Regions from separate parts of the Methylotenera sp. G11 genome, predicted to be linked through region 2. Evidence: predicted binding sites of a transcription regulator. Region 2 holds the regulator's gene; the other holds the start of a gene.
What was found. Region 2 encodes sigma-54, which starts transcription at its own class of promoters, with help from an activator protein. Its sites were predicted from a motif close to TGGCACNNTTCCTGCT; they were not measured.

Region 1 (7,616 bases), 110 kb from region 2:
AGGTTGTCCAGTATGGATGTGATTTCAGTGAAGCAGGCATGCAGCGAACGCGGCATATCCTTGCGCAGCACCAGCAGTTCGGCCACGCGCCAGGGCTGTATCGTGTCGTTATACACTTTCTGGTATGCCTGGAATGCAGATACTGAACGTAATACGGCGCTCCACTCGTAGTAATCCACACCGCCGCCGACTTCTTCTTCCATAGGCAGTAGCAAGTGGTATTTCACATCCAGCAAACGTGCCGTATTGTCGGCGCGTTCGATGAACGTGCCCAGGCGCAGGAACTGGAAGGCATCATCGCGCAGCATGGTACCGAAACTGACGCCACGGAAAAGATGTGAACGCGCTTTTACCCAGTCGCAAAACTCGCGCAGGCCTTCTTCCGCCAGGTCTTTGCCATCAAACTGGCTGAATTCGAGCCAGAGTGCGTTGATGTTCTCCCAGGTTTCAGAGGTCATTGCCACACGCACGGCGCGGGCGTTCTCACGAGCGCTGTATAAAGCGGAATAAATGCTGGACGGGTTTTCCGGGTCCATCGCCAGGTAATGGATCACATTGCCTGCGGTGTAATCGCTGAAGCGCTGGTTGAATGTTTCCGCATTGCCGGATATTTCCAGTGCCGGCTGCCATAAAGCGGCTTCGCTCAGCGCTGCGTTAGGCACTAAAGCCATATTCGCAGTGACGTCCAGGATACGGGCCATGTTTTCCGCACGCTCGATATAACGTGCCATCCAGAATAAATGATTTGCGGTTCTGCTTAACATACGGCGGCCTCATCGAATGCTTGCGTGATTTCTGCCGCTGCTAGTGCAGAATCTTGCTGCAGCACCCAGGTGTCCTTGGTGCCACCGCCTTGTGAGGAATTGACGACCAGCGAGCCTTCGCGCATGGCAACGCGGCAAAGTGCGCCCGGCACCAGGGTCACGGCTTCACCTGACAGCACAAATGGCCTCAGGTCAACATGGCGCGGCGCAATTCCCTGATCAACCAGCGTCGGGCAGGTGGAGAGTGCCAGCGTAGGCTGTGCGATGTAGTTGCCCGGGTCAGCCAGTATGCGCAGCCGGAAATCGGCGATTTCCTGTTTGCTTGCAGCAGGCCCCACCAGCATGCCGTAGCCGCCGGAGCCCTGTACTTCTTTTACCACCAGTTCAGGCAGCTTATCCAGCACGAAGGCCAGGTCATCCTTTTTGCTTAATTCATACGTCGGCACATTAGACAGGATCGGCTCTTCATTCAAATAGAACCGGATCATTTCCGGCACACGGATGTATGTGGATTTATCATCTGCGACCCCGGTGCCGACAGCATTGGCAAGCGTCACGCCCCCGTTGCGGTAAACGGAAAACAGCCCCGGCACGCCCAGCATGCTGTTCGGGTTGAAAGCGAGCGGGTCTATGTATTCATCATCAATGCGGCGATAGATCACGTCAACGCGTTTTGGCCCTTCGGTTGTACGCATGTATACCGCATTGCCGCGCACGAATAAATCCTGCCCTTCGACCAGTTCCACCCCCATCTGCTGTGCCAGGAACGCATGCTCGAAATAAGCGCTGTTATATGCGCCCGGCGTCAGCAGGACGACAGTGGGGTCTTTTACGCCTGCCGGGGCGACTGCACGCAAATTGTTCTTCAATACATGCGGGTAATGTTCAACCGGTGCGATCGAGTAACGGCGGAATAGCTCGGGAAACAGCCGCATCATCATTTTGCGGTCTTCCAGCATATACGATACGCCGGAAGGCGTGCGCAAGTTGTCTTCGAGTACGTAGAACTGTTTTTCGCCGGTACGCACGATGTCAATGCCGGCAATATGCGCATAAATGCCGCCCGGTACATCCACGCCAAACATTTCCGGACGATACTGACTATGCATCAGGACGTTTTCCGACACGATGCCGGCTTTGACGATTTCCCGGTCATGGTAAATGTCATGCAGGAACATATTGAGCGCCTTTACACGCTGTACCGCACCTTTGGATAGAACCTGCCATTCGTCATTGGCAAGTAAACGCGGAATCACGTCGAATGGAATCAGCCGTTCGGTACCTGCATCTTCCCCGTATACGTTAAACGTGATCCCCACGCGGCGGAATAAAAGCTCCGCTTCTTTACGTTTGCTTTCCAGCTGCTCAGCCGGCATGCTGTGCAGCCATTTTGCGTAGTTAGCGTAGAGTTTCCGTACCCCGGTAGGGCTGGAATGCATTTCATCAAAACAGATTCTCGTAGGGCTATTCATGATGGATCACCGCTTTGCTTTTAATATTACTTTAAGTAAAAGCAAGCGGCATGCCACCCGATTAAGCATGGGTATCCGATGAATATGGGCTTAATTACAGGCATGGCGCACTAATGCTGTGCGTGTTAAAAATACATGCACTATATTGTGATCGCGCATGCAAGAGCTGGTCATTACACTTTAGATTCTGTACCGGGTTTGGCTGACGCTGGCCTGCATATAGGCCTTACTGTTGAAATGTGTATGTTGTTATACTTGACCAATCATGTGTAATATAAGCTAGCCAATTAAAGCCATGCAAGCTATGACATCGATCCGAAATTTATTAAAGCCAGGTCGGCGTTATAAGCTGGGGAAGAATATTTTCCTGGATCTGCATTATCTGGTTAAGACCTATGCTTCATTTAATACGATTGTGTTGTATATTGCTGGCCGGTTGAAAAATGACCGCATTACCAAACCTTACCTGCCCAGGCAATCTGCTTTCATCAATGCCAAAACTGCCTTGGCATTATCTACTGACTGGTTCACGCATCACACCCCGCAATGGTTTTCTGTATTTGATGCGTATCGCCTCGCAGATAGAAGCCAGGTAAAAGTTCTTGAGATCGGCAGCTGGGAAGGCCTGTCCAGTTATTTCATATTGCATGCATTGCCTAATGCAACGCTCACTTGCGTAGACACATGGGAGGGTGCCGACGAACACAAATCTGGCCGTTACGCTACGCAAGAAATGCTGAGCAATATAGAGCAGGCTTTTGATCGCAACCTTTTAACATTCAAGGGCAGGCTGGTGAAATATAAAGGGACGTCATACTCTTTTTTTAACACCGCACAGCCTGACCAGCGCTTCGACCTGATCTATGTGGATGGGTCGCATCACTGTAATGATGTCATGATTGATGCCATTAAATGCTTTGAGATGCTTAAAACAGGCGGGCTATTAATCTTTGATGATTACTTATGGCGTTATTACCCTGATTTTATCGATAACCCGGCCGCAGCGATCAATCTTTTTCTGAAGCTCAAAAAAGGGTCTTATAAGATTGTGCGTGTTTATTACCAGATGATTATCGAAAAAATCGACGATCGGTAAGCCGGGTCTGCGGCAGCCCGCTATCAGAGCGTGCGGCCAAAGGTATGTTGATGGTTCTGGCAATGAGTGTTTACGTCATGTTCTATTGCGGGCTACTTGTAAATACCCCTTGGTCGGCATCAGCAAGCAGCCTGAGCAGATCGGCACTTTTCAGCGCCAAGGCAAACCCCAGCACGCCACTGCCGATCATAACGGTTTCATAATCTTTGACACTGGCGTCTATCAATACCTGGATGTCTTCCGGCAGTGCGAGCGGCGGTACAGCCCCGACAACATACCCGGTGGCTTGTGGAACCTCATCGAACTCCGCCATGCGGCACTTGCGCTCATTCAAATGTTTACGCAGCACGCCCCAGTCGGCACGTCCGCCTCCGGCAACGGCCAATAAAACAAATTTTTCCGATGCGGTTTTGAACAGCACGCTTCTTACCACTGATTGCGGGTCTAACCCTTGTTGTGAAAGCAATTCTTCCAGGTTCCTGACCGGTTTTTTGTCTTCGCTTAATGGAATTTCTATCACATCATAAGTAATGCCCGCATGCTGTAACAGGTCGGTGACAGGGGAGTTAATGGATATGTTCATCATCAATCACGATTCGATTTAAGGTGTTTGCCTATTCTATAGGAAGGCAAAGGCTATTTGGAGTTCTGGCTTGCGGTAACCGCGATTCGATTTCAAGAAATGGCAGATTAAAGCATTGGATAATACTGCCGCAGGATAACGATGTTTGCGGATATCTTTTAATCTGTTCAACAAGCGTGTGATGTGATAATTTTCGTATTGCCTTTGTTGCATCATCAATAAGAAGTAAAACCGTCTCATTCAAAAAAAAAGGAAGTTTTATGACTACTATGACAATTAATAGCAACTGTGCTGATACCGGCAAACTCATTCTGCGTGTGACGCTGGCAGTCCTTATTCTTTTACACGGTGTCAGCAAGCTGATGAATGGCGCCGACTTCATTACCGGCCTGGTATCCCAGGCCGGATTTCCCGCAATCTTGGGCAACTTGGTCTATGTCGGAGAAGTGATCGCGCCTTTGCTTGTGCTGCTGGGGCTATGGGCGCGTATCGGCGGCCTCATCATCGCCATCAATATGGTGGTGGCTATTTTGCTGGTGCATACCGGTGAACTATTGCATATTAACCAAACGGGCGGGTGGGCGCTGGAGTTGCAAGGGATGTACCTTGCGGCAGCTTTGTCAGTGTTTTTTCTTGGCGCTGGCCGTTTCAGCATTCAAGGCAATGGACAACGCTGGAATTAGCAAACTCAGTTTTGACGGCAGCAGTTTCCTGCCGTCAAAAACCATGAGCAAGGAGCGGGTCATGTTTTTTTGTAATCTACAGACGTAAAAAAGCCCACATTAAAGTGAGCTTGATTTAGATGGTGGCCGTTGAGAAAATCACCCAACTTAAATTTTGCAAAGCTGCAAAAGCAGCTTCGCGAAATTTGGTGGCCGGGGGCAGAATCGAACTGCCGACACACGGATTTTCAACTTTAAAATCATCATTTTATAGTGTTTTAGGCTCGCCTTTACTCGCTAGGACTCGTCAGTGCGTGACAAAATTGTCATGTTGAAAATTTATGAATGCTCCCATTTGGTCAACAGGGGCAGTTGATAATTATGTATGAACGGCAACTAAGCCGGACAAAGCGGACGGTCATTTTTCAATATTTAATCAAATTCAATTACAATCAATTCAGTCATGCTGCGTCTCTATATTAATATTTGAATATAGAGACCAAGAAACAATAAAACCAAGAAAAGACAAGGGGTTCCAGCCGTGCATCATACAATTTCAATTATTAATATAGAGACCCATGGGTCTCTATAATTACTGTTAGTCCTCAAAATAATGGATATTCAAATGCTTAAGAATTTATGGCGCTGGCTTTTATCATTAAATGAGCGTGAAAGAGCCGTTAAGGATGCCTCAGAGAAACTTCAGATGAGTATGCGCACAACTGCAAAATGCCGGTATAACGCTGCGGGAAGATTGCAAAGACAAGGAAAGTTTGCATTTTTCACCACCACCACTCTTTCATTAGGTTTGATTTTTATTCCGTTAATGCAAAATTCAGGCATTTCACTCGCATTCAAGCCTAGTGTTTTAAATATGATGGTAATTTTTCTTGCCGTCGCTGTACTGGTATATTCAGTTGTAATAGGTACCGCGCGATACGAATTAAGAGCAGAAAACCTTACTGAATGTGGAGATAAGCTAAAAGAACTAATACGTGAGATTGATAAAGATAGAGAAAATCATGCAAAAATTTCCGACTCCCAGCTTTCAAAGTATCAAGAAAGATACTCCGACATAGTGACAGATACTGAGAACCATATACGGAGCGATTACAGATTGGCAATGCTTGAAATGACAAGAGACTATTACATTTCTGGGTTGCCACGAATGCTTTGTTTTGTACTAGCATTTAGCTCTCGCTTTACCGCATACATAGTGCCAATTATCATGATTTTGTTTGAGATATTATTCATTACCGACATGATAGGTATTACCAAGTTGTTAATTCCATACTTCAGTGGTGTTGTTAATGCGAGCTAACCTCTCATTCAAGCGGGACTGGCTAAAGCCAGCACCTTAATTCAAACGTTAGGGTTCAATGGAAATTGTTAAATATTTAATAGTTTTTGTTTTAACACTTTTGCTGCTTGCGCTTCTTGCAAGTTCACAAGCTGTAGCTAATCCACCCACTGTTCAAACTACTGTAATTTTTATCTATTGTTTGCTTATTTATCTGGTGTGGCCTGTTGGCACAAGTTATTCAGCAGTCGCATTCAATAGGTTTTATATAGTCATGGGCATTGGAACGTTTTTAGCAGCGAGCTATGTTGTGCTAAATAATCAATGCCCAACGTTCCCTTTCTCTCCTGTGCCAGTTAACTATCAAGCATCTGGTATTGCCGCAGCCATCTTGTTTGCGTGCATTTATCTCGGTAAAGTTCCAACATCTTTATTACTTTGTTTACTTGGTGGGCGGCTTCTTTATATGGGCTACACAAAAAAACCTAACCCATCATTCAAGCGGGACACGCTAAAGCGTGCCCCTTAATTCAAACGTTAGAGCAAATGAAAAACAATCGTTCAGTATCTGCGGCAATAGGAGAGTATTTGGTATTAGGCGAACTCTTGAAAAGAGATGCAGAGGCATATCTTGCCCATGGTGAAACTCAAAAGGGGTGGGATGTAATCCTTGTTAAGGGAGATGACATAAAGAGAGTTCAAGTGAAGTCTATCGACTGGCCAAATGGACATGCCGTGAATGGTAAACTCACTTATGGTTTTGATTTTCTAGTTGTAGTGCTTTTAGACAGAACAAAACCTAGAAGTCGTTTTTTTGTATTTCCAATCACCGAGCTTGACGACCTTCTTTCCACCCCAAACAGTGAGCGCAAAAGCAAGAATAGGACTTTAACAATGAGTAACAAAGCCATTGCTGGGGTGCTTGCAAAATATGAGGATAATTGGAATGTTTTGCTCTAACCCATCATTCAAGCGCTAGGCAATTTTAGGACTATCAATTAAATGAATTTTTTTGCCAAAATCATATTCTTTTTTGCACTCCTAGCCATTACCATTCTTAGTACAGGTTTTGCTGTAGTAATAACCGCGTTTGCAGGGTCTGGAAACAATCCACCAACATGGTATTTTTTCTACCTTGGATTGACGCAAGGTATTCCTATTGTTGTTTATGCAATGTCGTTTATTTTGATTGCCTTTTGCATATTGCTGGAGAAGAAAGTAAATACAAAAATTTCATCAGCCTTGGGTATTTCTTTCGCAGTGTATATTCTTAGTTTTTTTGGTCTTATTATCATCGGTGCTATAAATAAATGACTCAAATTAAAATTAGCATGCCTAACCTATCCATCAAGCAGGACGCTGCGCTGAAGTGCACCGCCCCCTATGTCAAACGTTAGGTGTCATGAAACTTTCTTCGAATCAAACCGATGTGGAGTCTCTCACTCAATTTGGGCGTGAGGCTGTTGCTATGGTTGAAAGGCGTGATTTTGCTGCGCTGGCAAAACGACAATAATAGCAATAATAGGGGACAGACCACGATTTTTTGTAATCAACAGACGTAAAAAAAGCCCACACAAAGTGAGCTTGATTTAGATGGTGGCCGGGGGCAGAATCGAACTGCCGACACTCGTTTTTTTATAAAACTGTCTAAGTATTACAGTTATCTATATCTACAGTCATATATGGTGTATTGTCTTTAAATACATAGGTGTATTGCATAATTCCACCAGATGTAATGA
Region 2 (7,616 bases):
AAAGGCTCCTGCCGATAGTTCATGACCCTGACCAGCATGGGCAGATTCACGCCAGCCACGCCTTCAACTACTCCCGGCTGCAGTATTTTAGTCACGATATTGCAAGGGGTGGCGCCATACATATCAGACAATACAAGCACGCCATCGCCGCTATTCACGCTCGCAACCAGTTCCATCGCCTTCGGAACGACACTGCCGGGGTCATCTTTACTGCTGACCGCGAGCGAGGCTATCTGCGGAGGGGTCTTGCCCAACATGTGGTTTGCACACTCCAGCAGGCTATCACCGAGCGTACCATGCGTAATCATTAAAATACCGATCATTGTTTATAAGTACCTAAATTTTATGGGCATCCCAATCCTGGGGACATCGCCAGGAAGAATCGGAAAACGCCCGGTTTGCTTTACTATTTGAGCTCCCGGTGCCTGGTCAGTACTTTCTGCTGCGACTGAAAATACTGGCTTAGCTGCTCGACCATGTAAACCGAGCGATGCTGGCCGCCGGTACATCCGATGGCGACGGTCAGGTAACCGCGGTTATCCATAATAAAACACGGCAGCCATTTTTCGACAAAAGCACGGATATCCGAAAGCATCTCCTGCACTGAATCATGCACTTCCAGATAAGCCTTGATCTGCTCGTCCTTACCCGTCAGCTCACGCAGGTTCGGGTCGTAATGCGGGTTAGGCAGGCAGCGCACATCGAATACGAAATCGGCATCCAGCGGTATGCCATGCTTGAACCCAAACGAAGTAAACAGCAAGGTCAGCCCCGCATGCTCGCTGGACACGACATCCTTGACCCAGCCGCGCAAGGTATTGGCACTCAGGTTGCTGGTATCAATCACATGCCCCAGGCTGCCGAGATTGCCCAGCAGTTCCCGCTCATAAGCAATACTCTCAGCCAGCGTAGTCGTATCTTTGCTTAACGGATGCTTGCGCCGTGTCTCACTGAATCGCTTTACCAGCGTTTCCACGTTAGACTCCAGATACAAAACGCGTGTGTCGACATTCTGCGATTTCAGCAGGGCGATATTATCCGGCAGCGATTCAATCGCGGCACTCCGACTGTCGATACTGATCGCGACCAGATGATGATGCACGGTCGTGAGGTGGTCTGACAGGCTGGGCAGCATGGTTGCCGGCAGGTTGTCGATACAGTAATAACCGCTATCTTCAAGCGCACGCAATGCGATACTCTTACCTGAGCCGGAAAGACCCGTCACAATGATCAGTTGCTTCATGTTATTAACTTAAAGTCGCTATCTGTTTTTTTTCATTTCACGCTGCTGGCGCTGGGTAAATTGCTTGGTTGCATTAATACCGCGCAATAATAACACGTGGTTGCGGATTGCAACTTCTACCAGTACCGCAATGTTGCGCCCGGCCGCGATCGGAATCTGCACCTTAGGCACTTTGACGCCCAGCACCTCTTCGTGCAGGGTTTTGATATTCAGCCTGTCAAGCAGCTGCGGTGCCAGTTTATCTGCCATTTCCAGCTGGATAATCAGGTCAAGCGGCTTGGTCGGCTTGACTGAATTATCGCCAAAGATGGCGCGGATATTCAGGATACCCAGGCCGCGCACCTCCAGAAAGTCCTGCAGCAAAGCCGGGCAGCGCCCTTCAACCCGCTCAGGTGAAATCCGGAAGAAATCTACGACGTCATCTGCAACCAGGCGATGCCCGCGTGAAATAAGCTCCAGAGCGAGCTCACTTTTACCGATAGCCGCCTCACCTTTAATCAGCGCACCAAAACCCTGCACCTCCATGAATACGCCATGCAGGCTGACAGATTCTGCCACTGCCTGCGCCAGGTAATGGCTCAGGAAATCCATCAGCGCAGGGCTGCGTAAAGTGGAGGTAAACAAGGGCGCGGCGTGCGCATCGGCAGCCGCCATAAGTGATTCCGGCACTTTTTCGCCGTTGGCAACGATCACGGCCGCCAGGTCGGTTGAGTACAGGTTCTCGATTGCACGTACTGCCTCGGTGGTCGGCAAGCTGCGTAAATAATCCATCTCGGCACAGCCCAGCACCTGGACACGGTTAGGATGCACGAAATTAAGATGGCCGATGAGTGCCAGTGATGGTTTTGTGACGGTTTCGCTAGTGAGAGTATTTGACCCGCCGTTCAGCCCTGCGATCCAATTGAGTTTGAGCTTGCGGCGGGTTTGTTTGAATAGCTCAGCGACGTTTATTTGAGCCATAAATGATGATTAAAACAAGACGTTAATTATTCAACATTCTGATGCTTAACGGCACCATTCGCTTTGTGGTGATCTGAATTCTTCTCTTTATGCCTCAACACCTGGCGGTCAAGTTTGTCAGTCAGCATATCAATTGCGCTGTACATATTCTCATCCTGACATTCCGCGTGTAAATCATTACCAGGAACATGCAGTGTAGCTTCTACCTTTTGGGCGAGCTTTTCAACACTCATGGTCACTTTGACATCGATCACATGATCAAAGTGATTACTAACTTTAGCCAGTTTGCTTGTAAGATAATCGCGCAATGCTGGGGTTATTTCTAAATGGTGACCAGTTAATTGTAAATTCATGACTTGCTCCTTTTGAAAATATTCTCAGGGCCTGAGCCGATCTGCTGAACCCGGAACCCATCGAACAATTTCAGTTTACTACGTTCATTTGCTTCTGTGGGATTGAAACAAAGAATTTTTTTATTTACGCTTTGAAGCGGTAAATTTATAGCGATTTTCTTAAACTGGCAGGCGCGATATTCAGTGATTCACGGTATTTCGCAATGGTACGGCGCGCCACCACGATACCCTGCTTTGCGAGCAAATCAGTGATCTGGTTATCGGAGTAAGGCTTTTTAGGATTTTCCTGTTCGACCAGTTTCCTGATCAGCGCACGAATCGCCGTGGCTGAACAGGTGCCGCCGCTGTCGGTCGCGACCGAGCTGCCGAAAAAATATTTAAGCTCGAAGATGCCGCGTGGCGTGAGCATGTATTTATTCGTCGTTACGCGGGAAATCGTCGACTCATGCAAACCCAGCTCATCCGCGATTTCGCGCAGCACCAGGGGCTTCATCGCCACCTCGCCATACTCCAGGAAATTACGCTGGCGGTCGACAATGGCCTGCGAAACACGCAGGATGGTTGAAAAGCGCTGCTGGATATTTTTGATCATCCATTTTGCTTCCTGCATCTGGCTTTGCAGGTACTGGCTGGAGCTATCGCGGTTACGTTTCAATATGCCGGCATAGAGCTGGTTGATCCTGAGCTTGGGAATCACGCTCTCATTCAGGCTCGCAATCCAGATGCCTTTGACTTTTTTCACGACCACTTCATGCTGGATATAATGCTCGGAACCGATGTGGCTGAAATCGGCTCCAGGCCTCGGATTCAGGCTGGTGATGACCAGCTGCACCTGCTTCAGCGTCTGTTCGTCACAGCCCAGCTCTTTACGCAGTTTGGCAAAATCGCGCGCGCCCAATGCCGGCAGGTGCTTTTCTGCCACCAGGCGCGCCAACGCCAGGTGCGGCGTATTTTCAGGCAAGGCATCAAGCTGCAGCAGCAGGCATTCGCTTAAATTGCGTGCACCGACACCCGCCGGATCAAGGTGCTGGATATGGCGCAGCGCCGTTTGCAGTTCCAGCGCGTCGATCTCCAGCTCCAGCGGCATTTCTTCTACGATCTCTTCCAAGGATTGTTCCAGGTAGCCATCATCATTGATGCTATCCACCAGCAGCAAGGTCAGCGTCTGGTCACGATCCGACAGCGGCATCAGCTTCAGCTGCGATAACAGGTGTTCGCGCAGGCTGATCTGCAATGTATCCTGCTGCTTGAAATCGCTGTCGTCATCCGCCGGCATATTATTCTCATCCCAGCGGCTACCATTGGAAAACACGTCAAATTCTTCATCGAATTCAGCAGAAAATGTATCGGAGAAATCTGCAGCACCCGGCTCGAAGTCGGAGGCTTCATCAAACTGCCCCGCTTCCGTAGTGCCGGACTCGCTGACGCCGGGCTGGAAGTCCTGGCCATTGAAACCGGCATCAAAATCACCTGCATCCGCATTGCCGGCAGCATCCTGCGCTGAAGCTGTCTGGCTGTCTGCGCCATTATTCAATGGCGAATCTTCCGCAGCCTGGTCTACAGGGTTGCCGTACTCGTCTTCGCTATCGTCACCACGCTCCAGCAGCGGGTTGGTTTGCATCAGAACGTCGATTTCCTGATTCAGCTCCAGCGTCGAAAGCTGCAACAGGCGAATGGCCTGCTGCAGTTGTGGTGTAAGGGATAAATTCTGGGAGAATTTGAGTTGTAAACCTTGCTTCATAAACGAAAATCTTTACCCAGATAAACTTCCCTGACGCTTTCACTTGCCACAATCTCGCTCGGGATACCGGAAGCGAACACATGCCCCTGATTGACGATATAAGCGCGATCGCAGATACCCAGGGTCTCACGCACGTTGTGGTCGGTGATTAATACGCCGATATTGCGTGAGCTCAAAAAACGGACAATCTGCTGAATATCAATCACCGCAATCGGGTCAATACCGGCAAACGGCTCATCCAGCAACACAAAGCTGGGGTCGGAAGCCAGGCAGCGTGCAATCTCCACACGGCGCCGTTCACCGCCGGACAGGCTGATCGCGATACTGTCACGGATATGCGTGATATGCAGCTCTTCCAGAAGTGATTCGAGCCTCTCCTGCATTGCTTCTTCAGAAATTTCCTGTAACTGCAGAATCGCCATGATGTTTTCAGACACGGTCAGCTTGCGGAAAATAGAGGCTTCCTGCGGCAGGTAGGACAAGCCCATTCTTGCACGCATATGAATAGGCATGCGGCTTAAATCCACGCCGTCCAGCAAAATCCTGCCTTCATCCAGGGGCACCAGCCCTACCATCATATAAAAGCTGGTGGTTTTGCCGGCACCGTTAGGCCCCAGCAGCCCGATCACTTCTCCGCTTTTTATCGTCAAAGAAATATCCTGCACCACGGTACGTGCCTTATAAGACTTGCGCAGATTCTCTACAACGAGTTCACTCATCACATGCTCTCTTTTATTTAAGCTGGGGGCTGACTTCTAAATTACGGCTCAAACGCATGTTTTTTACCGCCGGCGTCGCTGCACTGCCGTCTATCGAACTGACCTTGGCGCCAGGCTCCGCTGGTTTAGCAGGCGCAATGGTTTTTTTACCTTTAGGCTGGATAATGGCACGCACACGGCCGCCGGTACCGCCTGGCGTGCCAGCCTGTGAACCGCCGCCAATCACTTCTGCATATTCTGCATTGGCGTCATACATGATGTAATCGCCATGCACGATATCGGCACCGCGCTTGACCCAGGCCTTGGTGTAAAGCTGCACTTTATCCATGCGCCCATCGTATTCGATACGCTGCGCGCTGCCTTCCATATATTCGTTTTTACCTTCCATTTTCTGCTTGAAAGTGGTCGGGTTACCTAAAGACGTGCTGTGCTGGAACCCCTGGCTATCCTCACGCACGATCAGTTTATCTGCATGGATCACCAGCGTGCCCTGCGTCAGGATCACATTACCGCTGTAAGTACTGATCTGCTTGGAATCATCGACCTTGACGGTATCTGCTTCCAGGTCGATAGGTTTATCCCGGTCGGCCGCTTCAGCCATGGCGCGGCCTGACATACCTGACAATGACAGGCTCAGTACCGCGATTCCTATCATTAAATCTGGCCTTACTGAAAAATACGGCTTATTCATAGTGTCTCCGAATGCGCACATTGTTAGTGTTGGATTTATCCTGTTTAAGGGTTTTCTGCCCTGTATTCAACGGCTTGTTTTCACCGTTATGGTTTTTTTCCTGCTTGCCGGCCGCTGTTTTCTTGCCCGCATTGTCTGTTTGTGTCGATGTTGCCGCGCCCTTATCCATGACTGGCCTTTCATAATGCGCACGCACTTTATGCAGCAAAGTCACGGTATGCTGTTTCTTTTCATAAATCATGCCTGTCGCATAAATCACGGTTTTGGGAGCCTGCCGGATAACGACCGGCCGGTCTGTCGTCACCAATTCATCATTGGGCCTGATATTGAGGTAATCCGTTTCAACCGTCATTTCCCCTTTACCGGCATATGCCTGGCGCGTTACTTTCACATTATCAAGCAACTTGATTTCTTCACCATCGGTCGACACAAAACCGCGCAGCCCCTGCACCTCGGTGTATGGTTTGCCTATCGCGAACTGCGTATAGCGCGGCCGCTGCAGCTCTGTCGTATCATTGTCCGGGAAGTGCCGCATTTCCACCGCCGCCAGTTTGTAGCGCAGGTCGCCATTAATATCAGTCTGCGTAGTCACAAAATTGCTCATGATATAGTCAGGGTCATGGCGGCTACTGCCATCGAGCCTGGGTGCCGGCGGCTGCACTGACCGATTGATCCAGAACGTCAGCAACGCTAGCAGCATCAGCAATGCCAATGGAAATGTGATCGCAGCCTTGGTACCGAAATGCATCGTTATGCACCCGCTTCAATACAGCTGCGCATGTTGCAAAGGCACGCTACAAAACAACATTTTGAAAAAATCACTGGCATTGACATCTGCTTAACCTAATTGCTGATGTTTGCCTGTGTCAGGAATTGCGCCATCTGCGCATCAAACGTACCCTGCGCCTGCATGAGCAATTCACACACTTCACGCACCGCGCCGCGTCCACCTGACTTGTAAGTCACATAGTGCGCATGTTTCAGCAGCAGGGCCGGCGAATCCGGCACCGCAATTGCCAGCCCGCATTGCAGCATGGGCGGCAGATCCACGACGTCATCCCCCATGAAAGCACACTGGTCCGGCTGCAAACCGCTGGATTTCACCAGGTCGTGAAATGCCAGCAGCTTATCTTCAACACCCTGATAGAAATGAGCGACGCCGGTGGTCTCTGCGCGCTTCTTGACTACATTTGAAGTGCGCCCGGTAATAATGGCCAGTGAAACCCCGCTAGCCTTGAGCAGCTTCATCCCCAGGCCATCATGGGAATGAAAAGTCTTATACTCCTGCCCATCGTCGCCTATCGTCAGGCCGCCATCGGTCATTACACCGTCCACATCCAGGATCAGCAACCTGATTTTCTGTAACCGCTGGTTCAAATCAATATTATTATCTGTAACGCTCATCAAACCACCTTTGCCAGTAACAGGTCATGCATATTCAACGCGCCGACCAGGACACCCGCCCCGTCAACCACCAGGAGCCCGTTGACCTTGCATTGCTCCATCATTTCTACGGCAACCATCGCCAGCTCATCACTCAGAATCGTTTTAGGTTGCTGATGCATCACATCCTTGATGCTTGCAGCGGCAACATCAATGTTCTGCTCAAAGGCACGCCTCAGGTCGCCATCGGTAAATATGCCGACCGCTGCGCCGCGCTCGTCCACCACAGCCGTCAAACCCAGCCCCTTGCGCGACATTTCAAGCAGGCCTTCCGGCAGGGTTGCAGTGACGGGCACCTGCGGCACATCGGCACCGGCGCGCATCACATCGCTGACACGAACCAGCAACCGGCGCCCCAGGCTGCCGCCGGGATGGGAACGGGCAAAGTCTTCTGCGGTAAAATCACGCAGGTCCAGCACACACAATGCCAGCGCATCACCAAGCGCCAAGGCGACCGTAGTGCTTG

Region 1: a site for sigma-54 is predicted at 2,277-2,292, ahead of GQ51_RS07765 (circularly permuted type 2 ATP-grasp protein). Genes of this name have one in related genera too.

The regions. Positions count from the first base shown of each region.
Region 1 is NZ_JUHH01000001.1:1,669,327-1,676,942, reverse strand. Features, by position in the region: gene GQ51_RS07770 (alpha-E domain-containing protein) at 1-764, opposite strand, end outside; gene GQ51_RS07765 (circularly permuted type 2 ATP-grasp protein) at 758-2,236, opposite strand; gene GQ51_RS07760 (class I SAM-dependent methyltransferase) at 2,541-3,332, shown strand; gene GQ51_RS07755 (aminoacyl-tRNA deacylase) at 3,415-3,915, opposite strand; gene GQ51_RS07750 (DoxX family protein) at 4,176-4,598, shown strand; gene GQ51_RS07745 (SLATT domain-containing protein) at 5,203-5,898, shown strand; gene GQ51_RS12415 (hypothetical protein) at 5,957-6,406, shown strand; gene GQ51_RS07740 (hypothetical protein) at 6,424-6,837, shown strand; gene GQ51_RS07735 (hypothetical protein) at 6,880-7,191, shown strand; gene GQ51_RS07730 (hypothetical protein) at 7,525-7,616, opposite strand, start outside.
Region 2 is NZ_JUHH01000001.1:1,563,981-1,571,596, forward strand. Features, by position in the region: gene GQ51_RS07195 (PTS sugar transporter subunit IIA) at 1-323, opposite strand, end outside; gene rapZ (RNase adapter RapZ) at 407-1,243, opposite strand; gene hprK (HPr(Ser) kinase/phosphatase) at 1,262-2,203, opposite strand; gene hpf (ribosome hibernation-promoting factor, HPF/YfiA family) at 2,230-2,556, opposite strand; gene GQ51_RS07215 (RNA polymerase factor sigma-54) at 2,702-4,297, opposite strand; gene lptB (LPS export ABC transporter ATP-binding protein) at 4,294-5,016, opposite strand; gene lptA (lipopolysaccharide transport periplasmic protein LptA) at 5,030-5,671, opposite strand; gene lptC (LPS export ABC transporter periplasmic protein LptC) at 5,700-6,455, opposite strand; gene GQ51_RS07235 (KdsC family phosphatase) at 6,551-7,111, opposite strand; gene GQ51_RS07240 (KpsF/GutQ family sugar-phosphate isomerase) at 7,111-7,616, opposite strand, start outside.